Regions from separate parts of the Enterobacter roggenkampii genome, predicted to be linked through region 1. Evidence: predicted binding sites of a transcription regulator. Region 1 holds the regulator's gene; the other holds the start of a gene.
What was found. The regulator LexA, encoded in region 1, represses DNA repair genes until DNA is damaged. The targets are predictions, from matches to a motif close to TNCTGTATGTACATACAGNA.
Positions count from the first base shown of each region.

Region 2: a site for LexA is predicted at 2,383-2,402, ahead of BFV67_RS08650 (metal-dependent hydrolase). Genes of this name have one in related genera too.

Region 1 is NZ_CP017184.1:313,560-324,523, forward strand. It holds gene BFV67_RS01425 (pirin family protein) at 1-381, shown strand, start outside; gene gntR (gluconate operon transcriptional repressor GntR) at 483-1,478, shown strand; gene gntK (gluconokinase) at 1,605-2,132, shown strand; gene gntU (gluconate transporter) at 2,136-3,476, shown strand; gene plsB (glycerol-3-phosphate 1-O-acyltransferase PlsB) at 3,579-5,999, opposite strand; gene BFV67_RS01450 (diacylglycerol kinase) at 6,154-6,522, shown strand; gene lexA (transcriptional repressor LexA) at 6,631-7,239, shown strand; gene dinF (MATE family efflux transporter DinF) at 7,303-8,640, shown strand; gene BFV67_RS01465 (CsbD family protein) at 8,761-8,970, shown strand; gene zur (zinc uptake transcriptional repressor Zur) at 9,040-9,552, opposite strand; gene BFV67_RS01475 (cupin domain-containing protein) at 9,668-10,156, shown strand; gene BFV67_RS01480 (conjugal transfer protein TraF) at 10,329-10,964, shown strand, end outside.
Region 2 is NZ_CP017184.1:1,843,868-1,854,831, reverse strand. It holds gene BFV67_RS08665 (fructosamine kinase family protein) at 62-922, shown strand; gene BFV67_RS08660 (YniB family protein) at 959-1,495, opposite strand; gene hxpB (hexitol phosphatase HxpB) at 1,644-2,315, shown strand; gene BFV67_RS08650 (metal-dependent hydrolase) at 2,417-3,007, shown strand; gene tcyP (cystine/sulfocysteine:cation symporter) at 3,135-4,526, shown strand; gene cedA (cell division activator CedA) at 4,575-4,850, opposite strand; gene katE (catalase HPII) at 5,018-7,267, shown strand; gene chbG (chitin disaccharide deacetylase) at 7,361-8,110, opposite strand; gene BFV67_RS08625 (6-phospho-beta-glucosidase) at 8,122-9,477, opposite strand; gene chbR (transcriptional regulator ChbR) at 9,587-10,405, opposite strand; gene chbA (PTS N,N'-diacetylchitobiose transporter subunit IIA) at 10,435-10,782, opposite strand; gene chbC (PTS N,N'-diacetylchitobiose transporter subunit IIC) at 10,829-10,964, opposite strand, start outside.

The DNA.
Region 1 (10,964 bases):
CCAAGCAAAACGGAAAAACTGCACCTGTATCAAATCTGGATCATTCCAGAAGAGACCGGCATCACGCCGCGCTACGAGCAGCGCCGCTTCGACGCCAAACAGGGTAAACAGCTGGTGCTCTCCCCGGATGCGCGCGAAGGCTCCCTGAAAGTGCATCAGGATATGGAGCTGTACCGCTGGGCGCTGGCGAAAGATGAACAGTCCGTGCATCAGATTGCCGCTAACCGCCGCGTCTGGATCCAGGTGGTGAAAGGGGAGGTGTCCATCAACGGCACCAAAGCGACAACCGCCGATGGTCTGGCGATCTGGGATGAGCAGGCGATCTCGGTGCATGCCGACAGCGAAAGCGAAATTCTGCTGTTTGACCTGCCGCCGGTGTAATAAAACATAAATAAATCCCCATCCTTCCCTTTGACAGGGGAAGGATGGGCTTTGTCCGTGGTAAACTGAGCAAATCTCCCACTTCAAGATTTCTCAGGACGATGAAAAAGAAACGCCCCGTACTTCAGGATGTCGCCGATCGCGTCGGTGTGACCAAAATGACGGTCAGCCGTTTTTTACGTAACCCGGAACAGGTTTCCGTGGCGTTACGTGGCAAGATTGCCGCTGCCCTTGATGAACTGGGTTACATCCCCAACCGTGCACCCGATATTCTCTCGAATGCGACCAGCCGCGCGGTGGGCGTTCTGCTTCCTTCTTTGACCAACCAGGTTTTCGCCGAAGTATTACGTGGAATTGAAAGCGTCACCGATGCGTTTGGCTACCAGACCATGCTCGCCCACTACGGGTACAAGCCGGAACTCGAAGAGGAACGTCTTGAATCGATGCTTTCCTGGAACATTGACGGCCTGATTTTAACCGAACGTACCCACACTGCCCGCACGCTCAAAATGATTGAAGTGGCCGGTATTCCGGTCGTGGAGCTGATGGACAGCCAGTCGCCGTGCCTCGACATCGCCGTCGGCTTTGATAACTTCGAAGCGGCGCGCCAGATGACGGCGGCCATTATCGCCCGCGGGCATCGTCATATCGCCTATCTGGGCGCGCGTCTTGATGAACGTACTATCATCAAACAGAAGGGATACGAGCAGGCGATGCTCGACGCGAACTTAACCCCGTACAGCGTGATGGTGGAGCAGTCCTCTTCCTATACGTCGGGTATTGAGCTGATGCGTCAGGCGCGACGCGAGTATCCGCAACTGGACGGTATTTTCTGTACCAACGATGACCTTGCGGTCGGCGCAGCGTTTGAGTGCCAGCGTCTGGGGCTGAAGATCCCTGATGATATGGCGATCGCCGGTTTCCACGGCCATGACATCGGTCAGGTGATGGAGCCGCGTCTGGCGAGCGTCCTGACGCCGCGTGAACGTATGGGCCGCATTGGCGCAGAACGCCTGCTGGCGCGCATTCGTGGCGAGACGGTTACGCCGAAAATGTTAGATTTAGGTTTCACCTTGTCACCGGGTGGATCTATTTGAACTGACAAATTTGAAGTAGCTCACACTTATTCACTTCGCGCACGTTTGGATATTGCTTCTCTTTTGCCCCGGCAGGACAATGTTACCGATAACTGTTACCCGTAACAATTGACTGAGGGACACCCTTTGAGCACGACTAATCACGATCACCACGTCTACGTCCTGATGGGCGTTTCCGGTAGCGGGAAATCAGCCGTGGCCAGCGAAGTGGCGCATCAACTCCAGGCTGCGTTTCTTGATGGCGACTTCCTCCATCCGCGCAGCAACATCATGAAAATGGCCTCCGGCGAGCCGCTGAACGACGACGACCGTAAACCGTGGTTGCAGGCGCTGAACGACGCCGCGTTCGCGATGCAGCGCACCAATAAAGTCTCCCTGATCGTCTGCTCCGCGCTGAAAAAAACCTACCGCGATCTGCTGCGTGACGGCAATCCGAACCTCTCCTTCATCTACCTGAAAGGGGATTTCGAGGTGATTGAAAGCCGCCTGAAGGCGCGTAAAGGTCACTTCTTCAAAACCCAGATGCTGGTGACGCAGTTTGAAGCGCTGCAGGAGCCGGGTGAAGACGAAAAAGACGTCTTAGTGGTTGATATCGATCAGTCACTGGAGGGTGTTGTTGCCAGCACCATCGAGGTCATTAATAAAAGGCAGTAAGTTTTGAGTACATTAACGCTAGTTTTGACAGCAGTGGGTTCGGTATTGCTGCTGCTGTTTTTAGTGATGAAGGCGCGCATGCATGCCTTTGTTGCTTTGATGGTGGTTTCTATTGGTGCTGGTCTCTTTTCCGGTATGCCGCTCGACAAGATCGCCGCGACAATGGAAAAAGGGATGGGCGGTACGCTGGGCTTCCTGGCGATTGTGGTCGCGCTGGGCGCGATGTTTGGCAAGATTTTGCACGAGACGGGCGCGGTCGACCAGATTGCCGTCAAGATGCTGAAATCCTTCGGCCACAGCCGTGCGCATTACGCGATTGGCCTGGCCGGTCTGATTTGCGCGCTGCCGCTGTTCTTCGAAGTGGCCGTTGTGCTGTTGATAAGCGTCGCATTCTCCATGGCGCGCCATACCGGCACTAACCTCGTGAAGCTGGTCATTCCGCTGTTTGCGGGCGTGGCGGCAGCCGCAGCGTTTCTGCTGCCGGGGCCTGCCCCGATGCTGCTGGCTTCCCAGATGCACGCCGACTTTGGCTGGATGATCCTGATTGGCCTGTGCGCGGCAATCCCGGGGATGATTATCGCCGGTCCGCTGTGGGGCAACTTCATCAGCCGTTACGTTGAGCTGCACATTCCGGACGACATTACCGAGCCGCACCTGGGCGAGGGCAAAATGCCATCCTTTGGCTTCAGCCTGTCGCTGATCCTGCTGCCGCTGGTGCTCGTGGGCCTGAAAACCATCGCCGCGCGCTTTGTGCCGGTCGGTTCTACCGCCTACGAATGGTTTGAGTTCATTGGTCATCCGTTCACGGCGATCCTGGTGGCGTGCCTGGTGGCGATTTACGGTCTGGCGATGCGTCAGGGGATGCCAAAAGACCGGGTGATGGAGATCTGCGGTGCGGCGCTGCAGCCTGCGGGGATTATCCTGCTGGTTATCGGTGCAGGCGGCGTGTTCAAGCAGGTGCTGGTGGATTCCGGCGTGGGCCCGGCTCTGGGCGAAGCGCTGACCGGGATGGGCTTGCCGATTGCGGTCACCTGCTTTGTGCTGGCTGCGGCGGTGCGTATCATCCAGGGTTCCGCCACCGTGGCGTGTTTAACCGCCGTGGGTCTGGTGATGCCGGTGATTGAACAGCTGAACTACTCCGGTGCCCAGATGGCCGCGCTCTCTATCTGTATCGCGGGCGGTTCGATTGTGGTCTCTCACGTTAACGACGCCGGCTTCTGGCTGTTCGGTAAGTTTACCGGTGCCACCGAAGCGCAAACCCTGAAAACCTGGACGCTGATGGAAACTATCCTCGGCACGACGGGTGCAATTGTCGGGATGATTGCCTTTACGCTGCTCAGCTAAATGCAATGATTTAACAAGGAAAAAAAAGGCCCGGTAGCGTCAGCGCTTACCGGGCCTTTTTATTATCCAGGGCGTCAGGCCGGGCCATAACCCGGCATTGTGTTACTCGCCCTGCGTGGCGCTCTCAATCGTTAAGCGCACGTCCGAGGTAATCAGCTCTGCCAGCATCTGGTACACCTTCAACGTCTCTTCCGGCTCGGCATCACCCGTATCGCTGATGAAGCCTTCATCGCGCAGCGTCAGCACCAGAGAACTGAAGACCGCTTTGTCGAAGAATTCAGGGGCGTTAATACCGTGCAGAACGGACAGGCGCTGGGCCAGCGTCCGGCTCTCTTTCTCCAGCGTACCGCGGTTGATGGACGGGTTCGCGCTCAGCAGCCAGAACGTGATGGCGTAGCGCTGCAGCGTTTCGCGCGCACCGGCCGCCAGCAGCTGCAGGGTGCGGGAGCGTGACGGATTGATGTGCAGCTCGTCGTTGTTCAGGGTAATCAGCCCCTGGCGACGCATCTCTTCCGTCATCTTATCCAGTTCTGTCGCCAGCTCATCCTTACTCCAGCGCAGGAACAGCTCCGCTTTCAGCATTGGATAGATGGTCTCAAGATGGCGCAATAGCTCCTGACGGGAGATATGACGATGCTGGGTAATAATGGCGGCCATGAGCGACGGCAGCATCAGCATATGCGTGATGTTGTTGCGGTAGTAGGTCATCAGCACCGCCTGCTCGCGCGGCAGAATGATGATGTCGCCGATCGTGTCCTTCTCCACTTCAAACTTGTTCATCTGCAACGCGTGATCGATAAGTTCACTGGCGGTTGCAGAAGGCACGGTCGAGTCAACCGAATACGGCACGTTACGCATCATGTCCAGATAGCAATCCAGCTGCTCCGTGAGCTGTTCACGGGTCAGCGAGCGCTGACGTGAAGCCAGCAGCGCCGTACAGCACAGGTTCATGGCGTTAGCCGCACCGGCGTTGTTAATGCGCACCATCAGCTCGGACGCGATGCCGTTAACCGTTGGCGTTAGCCAGGCCGGACGCACCGCTTCGATAGGATCGATGGACTCGCGCCACTCCGGCACGTGATGGTTCAGGTAGGTCATCAGCGGCATCGGCTCGCCGAAGTTCACGTAGCCCTGACCGAGATTGCGCAGCTTGCTCAAGCCGCGCAGCATCTGCGGCAGGCTCTCTTTCTCTTTGGTCGCGCCACGCAGCTCTTTCGCGTACGTGCCCACTTCCATCACGTGCTCGTAGCCGATGTAGATAGGCACCAGCGTGATCGGACGGGTACCTCCGCGCAGCATGGCCTGGATGGTCATCGACAGCGTGCCGGTCTTCGGATCGAGCAGACGACCTGTACGGGAACGACCGCCCTCCACGAAGTATTCCACGGAATAGCCGCGGCTGAACAGCTCGCCCAGATACTCGCGGAACACGGTGGAGTAGAGCTTGTTGCCCTTGAAGGTACGACGAATAAAGAACGCGCCCAGGCGACGGAAAATCGGGCCCGCGGGCCAGAAGTTCAGGTTGATACCGGCTGCGATGTGCGGTGGCACCAGCCCCTGGTGATAGAGCACGTAGGAAAGGAGCAGGTAGTCCATGTGGCTGCGGTGGCAGGGGACATAGACAATCTCATGGCCATCGTGCGCCAGCTGACGCACGCGCTCGGCGTTATGGACGTTGATGCCCTGATACAGGCGGTTCCAGGTAAAGCCGAGAATACGATCGGACAGGCGAATCATCTCGTAAGAGAAGTTCGCTGCGATCTCTTCCATCAGCGCAATGGCGTTCTGCTGAGCTTTCTCATGCGAAATTTTCTTGCTGCGCGCTTCGTCTTCAACGGCGCGGGCGATCGCTTTTGAAGCCAACAGCTTGTTGAACAGATCCTGACGCGCCGGGAGGCGTGGCCCTACGGCCGCCAGGCGCTGACGAGCGAAGTGCATACGCGCCACGCGCGCCAGTTTTTGCGCGATGATCTTGTCGGTGCCGTGCTCGTCCGCCATGCGACGCAGCGAAACGGAAGGGGAGAAACGCACAAAGCTGTCGCGTCCCAGCCAGGAGACCGCGAAGAACTTCTGGATGCCGTTAAGCATGCGCAGCGGCGGATTCTCTTCGCCTTTTTCACGACCCGGACGACGACCAAACATCACCGATACCGGCACCATCTGCACATCCAGCTCGGGGTTGCTGCGGTGCAGGTCGAGATAGTCATGGAACAGCTTGATGGACTCTTCTTTCGGCGTGTAATAGGTAAATACGCGCGGCCCGCCGTGGATGAAGACGTAGCGCGGCAGCAGCGTACCGTCAACTTCCAGCGGTTCAAGCGGGTCAGGTAAGTCATGCGCCAGACACTGGGCGCGAAGCGTCAGTAAGTCTGCCTTCGAGTTATAAGGCAAAACGTACATAATAGGGCGCGACGTATCGAGCCCCAGTTCCAGCGCGGGTTCTGCTGGGATAGACTTGCTTTTTACCAGGATGCTTAATGGTAAATTAAGTAATTTGTAGTAAATTCGTGGCCAGCCGGACATAAACGATGTAAAGCCTCTGGTTAATAATGCAATTGCGGCGCAAGGATAACAGAAAGCGCGCAAAATTTCTGTTGTTACCCGTCATACTTCAGGCTGTAGCGAAACGCGCTCCGCCTCATGTTAATGACGCTCTTTTTTAAAAAAGGTTCTTTTAATGGCCAATAATACCACTGGGTTAACGCGTATCATCAAAGCCGCCGGCTATTCATGGAAAGGTTTCCGTGCCGCATGGGTCAACGAAGCCGCTTTTCGCCAGGAGGGCGTCGCCGCAATCATCGCGGTGATCGTCGCCTGTTTCCTTGATGTTGATGCGATTACCCGCGTACTGCTTATCGGTTCCGTACTTCTGGTGATGATAGTGGAAATTCTTAATAGCGCTATTGAGGCCGTTGTTGATCGCATTGGTTCCGATTTCCATGAGCTTTCTGGCCGTGCAAAAGACATGGGCTCTGCTGCCGTGTTGCTGGCGATTATCACTGCCGTTATCACCTGGGTCACCCTGCTTTGGTCACATTTCCTATGAGCCTCGAGGAATAATTAAGTCCCTGGTTTTTTGTGCAGTTTTTGGTTCCAAAATCGCCTTTGACTGTATATACTCACAGCATAACTGTATATACACCCAGGGGGCGGAATGAAAGCGTTAACGACCAGGCAGCAAGAGGTGTTTGATCTCATTCGGGATCATATCGGCCAGACGGGTATGCCACCCACGCGTGCGGAAATCGCGCAGCGTCTGGGCTTCCGTTCTCCGAATGCTGCCGAGGAACACCTGAAAGCGCTGGCGCGTAAGGGTGTGATTGAGATTGTGTCAGGCGCGTCGCGTGGTATCCGCCTGCTGGTGGAAGAAGAGACGGGCATTCCGCTGATAGGGCGTGTTGCTGCAGGTGAGCCGCTGCTGGCACAACAGCATATTGAAGGTCACTACCAGGTCGATCCCGGCATGTTCAAACCGAGCGCTGATTTCCTGCTGCGCGTCAGCGGCATGTCGATGAAAGACATCGGCATTCTTGATGGCGATCTGCTTGCGGTGCATAAAACCCAGGACGTGCGAAACGGCCAGGTCGTGGTCGCACGCATTGATGACGAAGTGACCGTTAAGCGTCTGAAAAAGCAGGGTAACACTGTTCAGTTGCTGCCCGAAAACAGCGAGTTCACCCCGATTGTGGTCGACCTCCGCGAACAGAGCTTCTCTATTGAAGGTCTGGCGGTAGGCGTGATTCGCAACGGTGAATGGCTGTAATCTCTTCCTGACAGGCTATGGCACCGCTGTAGCCTGATTCATTCCCCACTCCCGGTATCTTTCATGTCACTGCTGACGGCATCCGATAAGGCATTGTGGCGTCTTGCTCTGCCGATGATTTTCTCCAATATTACCGTGCCCTTGCTGGGGCTGGTTGATACTGCCGTTATAGGCCATCTTGATTCACCGGTTTATCTTGGCGGCGTGGCGATTGGCGCGACGGCAACCAGCTTCCTGTTTATGCTGCTGCTCTTTTTGCGCATGAGTACCACCGGTCTTACCGCACAGGCTTATGGCGCGAAAGATCCGCTGCGTCTGGCGCGCGCACTGGTGCAGCCGCTGATCCTCGCGCTTGGCGCGGGTGCGTTAATCGTTGTATTGCGGGCCCCCCTGATCGATCTTGCGCTTCATATCGTCGGTGGCAGCGAAGCGGTACTGGCGCAGGCGCGACGGTTCCTGGAAATCCGCTGGCTCAGCGCACCCGCCTCGCTGGCAAACCTGGTTCTGCTGGGGTGGCTACTGGGCGTGCAGTACGCCCGCGCGCCCGTGATTTTGCTGGTGGTGGGTAACCTGCTCAACATTGTTCTGGACGTCTGGCTGGTCATGGGTCTGCATATGAACGTGCAGGGCGCGGCGCTGGCGACGGCGATTGCCGAATACGGGACCTTTATCATTGGCTTGTGGATGGTCCGGCGTGTGCTGGCCATGCGCGGGATCTCCCTGGCGCTGCTCAAAACCGCATGGCGCGGCAATATCCGTAAGCTGCTGGCGCTCAACCGTGACATCATGTTGCGCTCGCTTCTTCTTCAGCTCTGCTTCGGTGCGCTGACGGTTTTCGGGGCTCGACTGGGGCCGGAAATCGTTGCGGTGAATGCGGTATTGTTGACGCTTCTGACCTTTACCGCCTATGCGCTGGACGGATTTGCCTACGCGGTCGAAGCGCATTCCGGGCAGGCGTACGGCGCGCGCGAAAGCGGGCAGCTTCGGGAGGTGTGGCGGGCTGCCTGCCGTCAGTCGGGGCTGGTGGCGCTGGCCTTTGGTCTGGTTTACGCCTGCTTCGGTGAGCAAATCGTTGCATTGCTTACCTCTCTCCCTGCGCTGCGCGAGCTGGCGAGCCACTATCTCATCTGGCAAGTCGTCTTACCGGTGGTTGGCGTCTGGTGTTATCTGCTGGACGGCATGTTTATTGGGGCGACGCGCGGAGCCGAAATGCGCAACAGTATGGCTGTCGCGGCGGCCGGATTTGGCCTGACGCTGCTGACGCTCCCCTGGCTGGGTAATCATGGCCTGTGGCTGGCCCTGGCCGTCTTCCTCTCGCTGCGCGGGTTATCGCTGGCGTTTATCTGGCACCGGCACTGGCAAAACAATACCTGGTTTCCCTCGCGCTCCGATATATCGTGACGGTTAAAGATTCCGAATATGAAATTAACCACGGAATCCTTAACTACAATAATTATCACGTCCAGCAGAAAAGAACGTAACGGACGTTACGACCCGACGCTTAACGAAGAGGACACGATGATGAATAAAGACGAAATCGGCGGCAACTGGAAGCAGTTCAAAGGTAAAGCGAAAGAACAGTGGGGTAAGCTGACGGATGACGACATGACCGTCATCGAAGGTAAACGCGATCAGCTTGTCGGTAAAATCCAGGAGCGTTACGGCTACGCAAAAGACCAGGCGGAAAAAGAAGTGGGCGACTGGGAAAAACGCAACGACTACCGCTGGTAACCGGGCTACACCCGAAAGTATAAGGAAGTACACCCTGAGGGCGGCCATGAGCCGCCTTTTCTTTTGCCGCTAACGCGGCTTTTTCTTCACCAGGATAGAGTGGTCGTGCTGACACGCGTCCTGATGGCGACAGGCTTCCACCTCCACGCACGCGGAACAGAGCCCGTGCGCTTCAATCACGTTATGACGCAGGGCAAAGCCCATTTTCGCTGCCAGCGTATGCATAATATCTTCCACGCCTTCCGCAGCCTCTTCTTTCACCACGCCGCAGCGGTCACAGATAAACATCGCCGATGTGTGGGTGGGCTGATCGAACAGATGGCATAGCACATAGCTGTTGGTGGATTCCACCTTGTGCACGAACCCTTGTTCAAGCAGGAAATCCAGCGCGCGATAGACCGTCGGCGGCTTTGCCTGCGGCTCGCTTTCGCGGAGTAGATCCAGCAGATCGTAGGCGCTGATGGCACCCTGCTGCAGGCTCATCAGACGTAATACTTCAAGGCGCTGCGGAGTCAGGCGCACATTGCGTTGCGCACACAGCTTTTCGGCCTGCGCTAACAGCTCTTTTGTGGACTTATCCATGTAGCACCCCGGATGTTATAGGACGGAAAACCTTCACTTTATCATGTTCTGCTAAAAACACCGAGATCCGCCAGTCTGTGCTATACCTGACCCATCGAAAACCGGGAGAACCAGAATGAAAAGACCTGACTGCATTCGACACTGGCGCGACGTGGAAGGCGCGGATGACTCGACCTACCCCGACAGCGATGAGCTGTTTTCCATTGGTGCTCCGCTGGCTCGCAAGCTTGGGCTCGGGCGTATTGGCATCCATCATGAGCGCCTGCCGCCTGGGCGCAGAACGTCCTATCCGCATGCGGAGAGCGACGAAGAAGAGTTTGTTTACGTGCTCGAAGGCTACCCTGAAGCCTGGATTAACGGCTACTTGTGGAAGCTGGAGCCTGGCGACAGCGTAGGTTTTCCCGCCGGAACCGGCATCTGTCATACCTTTATCAACAACACGGACGATGAGGTTCAGCTCCTGGTCGTTGGCGAGGCCAACAAGAAGCACAACCGTATCTACTACCCGCTCAACCCCGTGTATGCCGCCACGCGGGAAGATCGCTGGGTAGATCATCCCCCGCAGTTTTTTGGGCCGCATGATGGAAAACCTGGGAAAAAATAATTTCCTCTTCTATAAATATTGAGGGCCGTCACAAAATATAACAGGCCGTAAGGGAGTTTTACTTAGGGAAAGAAATAGCGGGTCTTTTACTACTTATTCACAGCAATAGTTCGTTCCTGTTTGGGTGATAACAGACAGGGGTTATTTCATAACAGACTATAACGGGCATACTGTGAAAAAAAATTTTAAATTTTCGGTGGTTAGCATTGCTGTCTCCTTGTTTATGGCAAATCAGGCGGGAGCAGCCAATACCTGGACAGAATCACGCAGCGACGCAATGGGTGGCACCGGCGTGGCTTCGGGGAGCTATGGTAGTGGGGCGTTAATCAACCCCGCGCTGCTGGCAAAGGCAAAGCCGGACGATGATGTGACGGTCATATTGCCTTCGGTTGGCGCGCAAATCACGGATGAAGACAATCTTCAGGACGAGATTGATAACATCAACGACAAAATTAATCACTACAAGGATGTGGTTGATAATCTCACGCCACGAGAAATTATCACCAATCCATTAGGTTCCATTAATCAATTCCAGGGCGCGGCCAAAGATCTGGCCGATGAGTTGGACTATCTCAAAGGCAAAACCGCACGCGCAACGGCAGGGGCAGGGCTTGCGGTGAGTATCCCTAACGATGTCCTTTCGGTAGCCTTCATGGCGAAAGGCTATGCCCATGGCCGGGTGAGCTCGTCTATCGATCAGCAAGATATTGATTACCTTCGCCGTATTCAACGAAGCAATGTCGTGGCTGCCGGTGTCGCGCTGGACGCTGCGCTGAATGGTACGGATCAGATCACCAAAAACCTCAAC
Region 2 (10,964 bases), 1.5 Mb from region 1:
ATTTTTTTACCGCAATAATGCGCTAACTTTATGATCTGGCAGACAACATGGGAGAGTCAACATGTGGCAGGCTATCAGTCATCTTTTAAGTGAGCAGCTGGGTGAAGGTGAAATTGAACTGCGTAACGAACTGCCAGGCGGAGAGATCCACGCCGCGTGGCATTTACGCTACGCAGGGCGCGATCTCTTCGTAAAATGCGATGAACGCGAGCTGCTTCCGATATTTACCGCCGAAGCCGATCAGCTGGAGCTGTTGTCGCGCAGTAAAACGGTGACGGTCCCGCAGGTTCTGGCCGTCGGTAGCGACCGCGATTACAGTTTTCTGGTCATGGAATATCTCCCCGCCCGTCCGCTGGATGCCCATAACGCTTTCATTCTTGGCCAGCAGCTAGCGCGCCTCCATCAGTGGAGCGACCAGCCGCAGTTTGGCCTTGATTTTGACAACGATCTCTCCACCACGCCACAGCCCAATGCCTGGCAGCGTCGCTGGTCGACGTTTTTTGCCGAGCAGCGCATTGGCTGGCAGCTTGAGCTTGCCGCCGAGAAAGGGCTGGAGTTTGGCAATATTGATGCCATCGTCGAGCACGTGCAGCAGCGCCTGGCCTCCCACCAGCCTCAGGCGTCTCTGCTCCACGGTGATTTGTGGTCCGATAACTGCGCGCTGGGGCCCAACGGCCCCTATATCTTCGACCCGGCCTGCTACTGGGGCGACCGTGAGTGCGATCTTGCCATGCTGCCGCTGCATCCTGAACAACCGCCGCAGATATACGACGGGTATCAGTCGGTTTCGCCCCTGCCGCCCGGCTTCCTCGATCGTCAACCGGTGTATCAGCTTTATACGCTGATGAACCGCGCCATACTTTTTGGTGGGGAACACCTGGTTAACGCCCAGCGGGCGCTTGAGCGCATGCTTGCCGCCTGAGACGCGAACGGGTGGCTTTGCCGCCACCCGTATCGGTTACAGAAAACCGAGCAGTGAGAAGAAGAAGTATCCTGCCACAATGATAGTCACGGGAAGGATATAGAGCGGGAAGATTTGCAGGAAAATGGTGTGGCGCGGCACAACAATGCGGGATTCAATCTGCTCCCGGCTCATGCCTTCCGGGCCTTTGGCCTGTTCCAGAATGAGCTGGTCCTCAACGCCCTCGCGTAAGAAGCGCGTCTGACGGCTCATTCGCGCGCCAGAGGCCTGCAGCGCCAGCGCAACAAAGATCAGGGCGTAGATCACCCAAAAGCCGATATTCAGCTGATGCTGAAAATCCGGGGTCGGTGAGTTAAACCAGAAGACATTCAAGAATGGCGTATTAAAACGCATCATCTCAATCATCACATGCGCAAAATCAAGCATAACTGCATTGATACCCGGCTGTTTTTCGCTGTGATCGTACATAAATTTGAGTACAGAAATCAGCGTAGAAATGACGGCAGGAATAAAAATCACCCAGCCAGCAATACGTTTTAAGACCGCAATGCGTCCAGCTTGTTGATACGTCATCAGTTCCTCTTCATAAAGACGCGTTATTTGTGCCTAAGTCTACCTGCTGGTCATCAATTTCGCCCGCTCTTTAAAAGCAATATGCTAAATTGCAGAGTGTGCTTAGCACTTATCGTCTGTCGAACACCCTGGATAAGGAGACGTTGTGATGTCGACACCGCGCCAAATTCTTGCCGCAATTTTTGACATGGATGGATTACTGATCGATTCCGAACCGTTGTGGGATCGCGCCGAACTGGAGGTCATGGCCAGCCTGGGCGTGGACATCAGCCGCCGTAATGAACTTCCCGATACGCTGGGCCTGCGCATCGATATGGTGGTTGACCTGTGGTTTGCCCAACAGCCGTGGGCTGGACCGGGTCGTGATGAAGTGACCGCGCGCATTATCAGCCGCGCCATTTCGCTGGTAGAAGAGAGCAAGCCGCTGCTGCCCGGCGTACGTGAGGCCGTCGCGCTGTGTAAAGCCCAGGGGCTCAAGGTCGGCCTGGCCTCGGCGTCACCGCTGCATATGCTGGAAAAAGTGCTCATCATGTTTGAACTGCGCGACAGTTTCGACGCGCTGGCGTCCGCTGAGAAATTGCCTTACAGCAAGCCGCACCCGCAGGTCTATCTCGACTGTGCCGCTAAGCTCGGCGTGGATCCCCTCAACTGCGTTGCGCTGGAAGATTCCGTTAACGGCATGATAGCGTCTAAAGCCGCGCGGATGCGCTCCATTGTGGTGCCTGCGGAAGAAGGCCGCCACGATCCCCGGTTTGCCCTTGCCGATGCGAAGCTGATTTCACTGGCAGAACTCACGGCGCATCACCTGCGGGGCGGTTAAGCCCCTCCTCCGGTTTGTGACAAACAGTTACACCGTCACCTCTTCCGCCTACTGTACAAAAACCCTATACTGTATGAATTGACAGTTTTATGGGTTTTATCATGACGGCGGAAGGCCACCTGCTTTTTTCTATCGCGTGCGCAGTATTTGCCAAAAACGCTGAACTCACCCCCGTGCTGGCACAGGGGGACTGGTGGCATATCGTCCCTTCCGCCGTTTTGACCTGTCTGCTGCCCGATATTGACCATCCCAAGTCCTTCCTCGGTCAGCGCCTGAAGTGGGTGTCAAAACCCATCGCCCGCGCGTTCGGCCACCGGGGGTTTACGCACAGCCTGCTGGCCGTGTTTGGCCTGCTGACGCTTTTCTATTTAAAAGTGCCCGAAAGCTGGATCGTCCCCGCCGATGCCATTCAGGGGATGGTGCTGGGCTATCTGAGCCATATTCTGGCCGATATGCTGACGCCCGCGGGCGTACCTCTGCTGTGGCCCTGCCGCTGGCGCTTCCGTTTTCCTATCCTGGCACCGCAGAAAGGGAACCAGCTTGAGCGCGTCTTGTGCATGGCGCTGTTTGCTTACGCCGTCTGGATGCCGCAAACGTTGCCCGAAAACAGTGCAGTCCGCTGGTCTTCCCAGATGATTAATTCGCTACAATTTCAGTTCAATCGCTTTATTCACCACCAGATTGAACAGTAAACCAACAAAACTATCCCATTTGTCATAACCCATTCCATTTGGATATAAGCGCGACATCACACTTCTGCTAACCTTCCGCCAACAGGATCGGTAAAAACCGACCCGATAATAAATCAGGAGAACGGGGATGAATTTTCCACTCATCGCGAACGTCGTTGTGTTCGTTGTATTGCTATTGCTTCTCGCGCAGGCTCGCCATAAACAGTGGAGCCTGGCGAAAAAGGTGCTGGTTGGTCTGGCCATGGGTGTCGTATTTGGTCTGGCATTACAGGCTATTTATGGCTCCGATAATCCAGTACTGAAAGATTCCATTCAGTGGTTCAACATTGTCGGTAACGGCTATGTTCAGCTGCTGCAGATGATCGTTATGCCGCTGGTGTTCGCCTCTATTCTGAGCGCCGTTGCCCGCCTGCATAACGCGACCCAGTTGGGAAAAATCAGTTTCCTGACCATTGGTACGCTACTGTTCACCACGCTGATTGCCGCGCTGGTGGGTGTGCTGGTCACTAACCTGTTTGGCCTGACCGCAGAGGGTCTGGTTCAGGGGACCGCTGAAACGGCGCGTCTGACTGCGATTCAGACCAACTACGTGGGTAAAGTAGCTGACCTGACCGTGCCGCAGATGGTGCTCTCCTTCATTCCGAAGAACCCGTTTGCTGACCTGACCGGTGCGAGCCCAACCTCCATCATCAGCGTGGTTATTTTCGCCGCGTTCCTGGGCGTGGCGGCGCTGAAGCTGCTGAAAGACGATGCGCCAAAAGGCGAACGCGTGCTGACCGCGATTGATACCCTGCAAAGCTGGGTGATGAAGCTGGTTCGTCTGGTCATGCAGCTCACCCCTTACGGCGTGCTGGCGCTGATGACCAAAGTGGTTGCCGGCTCTAACCTGCAGGACATCATTAAGCTGGGCAGCTTCGTTGTCGCCTCTTACCTGGGCCTTGGCATTATGTTCGTGGTGCACGGCATCCTGCTGGGCGTGAACGGCGTCAGCCCGCTGAAATACTTCCGTAAGGTCTGGCCGGTACTGACCTTTGCCTTCACCAGCCGTTCCAGCGCCGCGTCTATTCCGCTGAACGTTGAAGCACAGACTCGTCGTCTGGGCGTGCCTGAATCCATCGCCAGCTTCTCTGCCTCCTTTGGTGCCACTATTGGTCAGAACGGCTGTGCGGGTCTGTATCCGGCGATGCTGGCGGTAATGGTTGCTCCTACAGTCGGCATTAACCCGCTGGATCCAGTCTGGATCGCCACGCTGGTCGGGATTGTTACCGTAAGCTCCGCAGGCGTTGCGGGTGTTGGCGGCGGTGCAACCTTCGCCGCGCTGATTGTGCTGCCTGCGCTGGGCCTGCCTGTGACGCTTGTCGCGCTGCTGATCTCCGTTGAGCCGCTGATCGACATGGGCCGTACCGCGCTGAACGTCAGCGGCTCCATGACCGCCGGTACGCTGACCAGCCAGTGGCTGAAGCAGACCGACAAAGCGATTCTGGAAAGTGAAGACGACGCCGAACTGGCGCATCGTTAATCGCTGTAGATATAAAAAAACCGCCAACAGGCGGTTTTTTTATGGCTGTTATTCTTCAACCTCTTCATCCTGGCGGATCTGCATCGCCCACCGCTGTGCGGACTCCGGCACCGTAAAGGTGGGAGAGCGACGGAAATGCTCGCCGATCAGCACAAAGGCCACGAATTTCCCCCGTAACTGCCACACATCGCGAAAACCATCCACTTTCAGGGCATGGTCTGGCGGCGCGGGCTCAACGCGGGGCACATAGCTAATAACCTGGCGGTTTTGTTGACGAAGAGGTTTCATAAGCGACGGATTCACTAAAGCAAATTCTTGAAGCAGGAAAATTCTATGATAGCCGATCCTGCTGCCTTCCGTCGCGCTCCGAGTGGGTGAGATGGCTCCTTTCGTTAATGCTGGCATGTGAAAACTCTTAGTTCGCGAGCCATCTCACGACATTGTTCTATCCTTAATAGGGTTTTTAGCAATGGATAAAGGAGAAGCGTGCAATGTCGAACAAAGATAAAACACATCAATCACCGATTCATGGCACTGAAGAATCTCAACCGGGCATGGACTCTCTCGCCCCTTCTGACGGCTCTCACCGCCCCTCGCCGGGCCCATCAGCCCCTGGCGAACAGCCTACCGCACCGGGAAGCATGAAATCCCCGGATACGGGAAACGAGAAGCTGAAATCGCTTGAGCCACACCGTAAAGGCGGCGAAGGTTTTGCGCTCACCACCAATCAGGGCGTGCGCATTGCTGACGATCAGAACTCCCTTCGCGCAGGCTCGCGCGGGCCAACCCTGCTGGAAGACTTCATTCTGCGGGAAAAAATCACCCATTTTGACCACGAGCGGATACCGGAACGCATCGTCCACGCACGCGGTTCCGCTGCGCACGGCTATTTTCAGCCCTACAAGAGCCTGAAGGCGATCACCAAAGCGGACTTCCTCTCCGACCCGGATAAAATTACCCCGGTCTTTGTGCGTTTCTCCACCGTGCAGGGTGGCGCAGGTTCGGCAGACACGGTGCGTGATATCCGCGGCTTTGCCACCAAGTTTTATACCGAAGAGGGCATTTTCGATCTGGTGGGCAATAACACCCCGGTGTTTTTCATTCAGGACGCGCATAAATTTCCTGACTTTGTCCATGCGGTAAAACCGGAGCCCCACTGGGCCATACCGCAGGGACAAAGTGCGCACGACACCTTCTGGGACTATGTCTCCCTGCAGCCTGAAACCTTACACAACGTGATGTGGGCGATGTCAGACCGCGGGATCCCCCGCAGCTACCGCACCATGGAGGGGTTCGGCATCCATACCTTCCGAATGATCAACGCCGAGGGGAAAGCCACGTTTGTCCGTTTCCACTGGAAGCCGGTGGCGGGTAAAGCCTCGCTGGTGTGGGACGAGGCGCAGAAGCTGACCGGGCGCGATCCGGACTTCCATCGCCGCGAGCTCTGGGAATCCATTGAAGCGGGCGACTTCCCGGAATACGAGCTGGGCCTGCAGCTCATCCCGGAAGAGGACGAATTTAAGTTCGATTTCGACCTTCTGGACCCGACGAAGCTGATCCCGGAAGAGCTGGTGCCGGTGCAGCTGGTGGGTAAAATGGTGCTCAACCGCAACCCGGATAACTTCTTTGCCGAAAACGAGCAGGCCGCGTTCCACCCGGGGCATATCGTGCCGGGGCTGGACTTCACCAACGATCCGCTCCTGCAGGGACGCCTGTTCTCCTATACCGATACGCAGATTAGCCGTCTGGGCGGGCCGAACTTCCACGAAATTCCGATTAACCGCCCAACCTGCCCGTACCACAACTTCCAGCGCGACGGGATGCACCGTCAGGATATTGATACCAACCCGGCGAACTATGAGCCGAACTCCATCAACGATAACTGGCCGCGTGAAACGCCTCCCGGACCGAAACGCGGTGGATTCGAATCCTATCAGGAGCGTATCGATGGCAATAAAATTCGCGAGCGCAGCCCCTCGTTCGGCGAGTATTACGCCCACCCTCGCCTGTTCTGGAACAGCCAGACGCCGATTGAGCAACAGCACATCATCGGCGGCTTCAGCTTTGAGCTGAGTAAAGTGGTGCGCACCTACATCCGCGAGCGCGTGGTCGATCAGCTGGCGCATATTGATGTTCAGCTTGCCCAGAGCGTCGCGGACAACCTGGGCATTACGCTGACCGACGAGCAGCGTAACCTCGCTCCGCCGAAAGAGGTTAACGGCGTGAAGAAAGATCCGTCGCTGAGCCTGTATGCGTTGCCGGGCGGCTCGATTAAAGGCCGCGTGGTTGCCATTCTGCTGAACGACAAAACCCGCGCCAGCGACGTGCTGGGGATCATGCAGGCGCTAAAAACCCAGGGCGTGCATGCCAAACTGCTCTATTCCCGCATGGGTGAGGTGACGGCCGACGATGGTTCTGTGCTGCCGGTCGCGGCGACCTTTGCCGGTGCGCCATCGCTCACCGTCGATGCGGTGATTGTGCCAGGCGGAGATCTTGCCAGTCTGCTGACCAACGGCGACGCCGTCTATTATCTGCTGGAAGCCTATAAGCACCTGAAACCGATCGCGCTGTCCGGCGATGCGCGACAGTTTAAAGCGCAGCTGAAGGTGGCCGATCAGGGTGAGGACGGCATTGTCGAGGGCGATAACGTTGACGATGCCTTCATGACGAAGCTGTTTGATTTGCTCGCCGCGCACCGCGTCTGGTCGCGAAGCAGCAAGGTCGATCAGATTCCGGCGTAAAAAAAGCCCGGTGGCGGCTTCGCCTTACCGGGCCTACAAGAGTTAGCAGGTCGTTCGTAGGCCGGGTAAGGCGAAGCCGCCACCCGGCAACTCTTACAGCTCCCTGAACGTCCCCAACCGATACCCGCGTTCGGCAATCGCGTATTTCAGCGAGGCCGACGTCAGCACGTCCAGCTCCGCCAGCCGCGGCCAGCAGTAGGCACTTTTACGCACGGTGTTATCGACAAAGGCAGGATGCGCCATCACTTCTACCGACGTTTCACCGCGGGCAGCGGAATCATCCAGCACCTTCAGGAACAGCGCTTCGCTGATCTCTTCTCCGTAAAACGCGCTACTGAACCCCTCAGTGGATCTAACAGCGCAGTCCGGCAATCCGTGCACATTGCGATCCACGCGCATCGCCACGCCTTTGCGCTGTGCAAACCCGGCGACAAGCGGGAAAATCGCCGGGATCATATGCACGTGGTGATGGCTGTCGATGTGCGTCGGCGCCTGACCAAACACATCAACGAAGCGGTTGAACTGGCACTCCAGCTCGCGGGCAATCTCTTCGAGCGGCAGAGCACCCTGCTCCGCCCGTTCCCAAATCCATTTACCCAGCTGGCCGTCGCGCGTCAGGCCCGGCATTGGCGAAAGCGGCATCCCGAGCGTCAGCACAAAATGCATGCCGACGCCCAGCTCTGGCACCTCGCGGCTCAGCTGCGCCGCGTGTTCAACCGCCTCAGCGTTAACCAGGGCCGTTGTAGAGGTCACAATCCCCCGGCGACAGGCTTCAATAATGCCGTAGTTCTGACCTTTCGAGAGACCAAAATCATCAGCATTAACGATCAGCAGGTTTTCCATTGTGCGTCCTCTTATTGCTGTTTGAACTTCAGCTTCTCGATCGTGGCGGCAAAGTTCGGCAGCCATTTTTCATGCGCCAGGATCATCTCGCTGGCCAGCTGCTCCGCGTCACGGTCAGAATGCACCAGCGGGCTGAGGTTCAGGGCCAGCAGCACGTCATTGAGTTCCCCGCTCAGCGCCGCGTTGCTTGCTGCCACTTCAAAGCCTTTGATGGTATGAATCAGCCCCATGACCTTGTCATCGAAGTGGGTGATACGGGGATGCGGTTTAGCCCCCTCGCGCCCCAGGATGCAGGTCATTTCAACGGCCCAGTCAGCCGGAATATTGTCGACATGGCCGTGATGCGGGACGTTGACATAGTGCTCAGCCTGCTTGTCGTTGTAGATGGCGTTGATCACTTCACACGCCGCATCGGAGTAGTAGGCCCCGCCGCGCTGCTCCAGCTCTTTCGGTTTGACGTTCAGGTTCGGGTCTTTATACAAATCGAACAGCTGCTTTTCGACCTTCTGAACGATCTGCGCACGCGCGCCGCCCTTATAATACTCGCCCATTTCGATGGCCAGCATCTCTTTCTGCTTGAAGTAGTAAAGCAGGTACGAGCAAGGCAGCAGATTCAGCGAGCGGATCAGCCCTTCGCTGAACGGCAGGTCAAAGATGTTTTTCACCGATGCCGCCGTCAGACGACCTGAGGCCACGCCGTCGAGAAGCTCGGCAAAGCGCGATTCCCCGTTCACGATGACATCTTTAATAAACACCATGTGGTTCAGGCCGAACAGATCGATGGAGAGATCGTCGCTGTCGGTCAGCGCCAGCACGTCGCGGATAAACATCTTCATGCCGATCGGAATGTTGCAGACGCCGATAAAGCGCTTGAAGTTCGTATGACGATAGACCGCCTCGGTCACCATACCGGCCGGGTTGGTGAAGTTAATGACCCACGCGTTCGGGCAGATCTCCTGCACGTCTTTGACGATGTCGAAAATGACCGGGATGGTGCGCAGGCCTTTAAACAGGCCGCCCGCGCCGTTGGTCTCCTGCCCCAGATACCCGTGGCTCAGGGGAATACGCTCGTCCAGCTCACGCGCTTTCAGCTGGCCGACGCGCAGCTGGGTGGTGACAAAATCCGCATCTTTCAGCGCCAGACGACGATCGAGGGTTTTATGCACGGTCAGAGGCACGCCCGCTTTTTCCACCATGCGCTTGCACAGGTCGAAAATAATATTCAGCTTCTCCTGACCTTCCTCAACGTCTACCAGCCATAATTCGCTGACCGGTAATTCATGATAACGTTTCAGGAAACCTTCGAGTAATTCCGGGGTATAGCTGCTGCCGCCACCAATGGTTACGACTTTTAATTTCTTCTGCATAATATCTCCCTTAGCGTATCAGGTTAATCGCCTGCAAGGTATAGCGTGCTCTTCCCGCTATTTGGGCAAGCCATTAAAGCAATATTCGTGGCGGGTAATCCGCCGACAGTTAATTAATTACCGTCAAATTTTTCCGGTAACTGTTCGGTGTGAATGACGTCAATTTCTTAAAGGTTTTAATAAACAGGCTGGGGCTGCTGTATCCTGACTCGTATGCAATATCGGTAACAGAATAGTTGGTAATTTCCAGCTGTTTTTTAGCAAAATTAATGCGGATTTCATTAATAATTTGCACGGGCGTTTTACGGTAATAACGCTGCGTCGCGCGGGTCAGATATTCCTGGGATTTGCCCGACAGGGAGACCATATTTTCCAGCGCATTTTCGCTGAACTGGCTTTTATCGTGCATCAGCTCAACGGTGCTGCGCAGCCATTGCGGAATATCATCCGTCACCTGCTGCTCTTCACGATGATGGCGCAGCCGGTTCATCACGTAGAAGGTCACCGTTTCAATAAACTCATCAAATTCATTGTCTCGGAAGTTAAGCGAGGCGATAACCGTTTCAATCCAGGTCATGAACTCGTTTTTGACGCGATAAACCTGGGAGGCCACAAAGCAGAACGGCACCAGCGGCAGATAGTGCTTCTCGAAGAAACGTCTGCTGACGCCCACATTCAGAATGCGGGTGGCACCAAATTCGTAAAAGCTCTGGTGATAAGATCCCATCGGCAGGAAGACAAAATCCCCTCGTTCAAGCAGAACGCGCTTACCGTTGATCTCCTGGTAGTAGCGGCCGGTCAGAACAATCGTGAACTCGTAGTAGTCATGCTGATGCAGACCACTGGCGCTCTCCGTTTTGTTGTAGATAACCACGTGAAAATTTTTGCCATTAAACAGCTGATGTTCAAGTGCGGTTTTAATTTCCATCGTGCTGACCTCCTGCTACTCAGTCTGACTTACTGCATCTTCTCGTGAAGCTCAATGAGCTCCGCCACCAGCTCACGTGCCAGCATCGAGGTCATCAGGTGATCCTGCGCGTGGACCAGCACCAGGCTGACCTTCATCTTCCCTTCGCCCTGATCGCTTTCAATCAGCTTTGTCTGCACCAGGTGCGCTTCGTTCAGCGCCGTGCGGGACTGTTCCATCATGGTTTTCGCCGCGGCGAAATCCCCCTGCTTGGCCTGCTTCAGCGCGGCGTAGGCCAGGCTGCGGGCCTGCCCGGAGTTGATGATAAGCCCCATCACCACTTCTTCGAGATCGTTCTCGACGGCGTCGTCTGCGACAATATTATCCAAATCTAACATCTTTAAGCTCCTTGTGGCTGGCGCGGGTTTCCCCGCGCCGTCAATCTTAGAATTTCAGTGAGAGGGCGATATCCTCTTCGCTCTCTTCTTCATCAATGATGGTGGCGGCTTTGTTCGCAATCGCCACGAACGGCATGTACAGCAGGGTGGCAATTCCGAGGTTAAATATCGCCAGCAGGAAG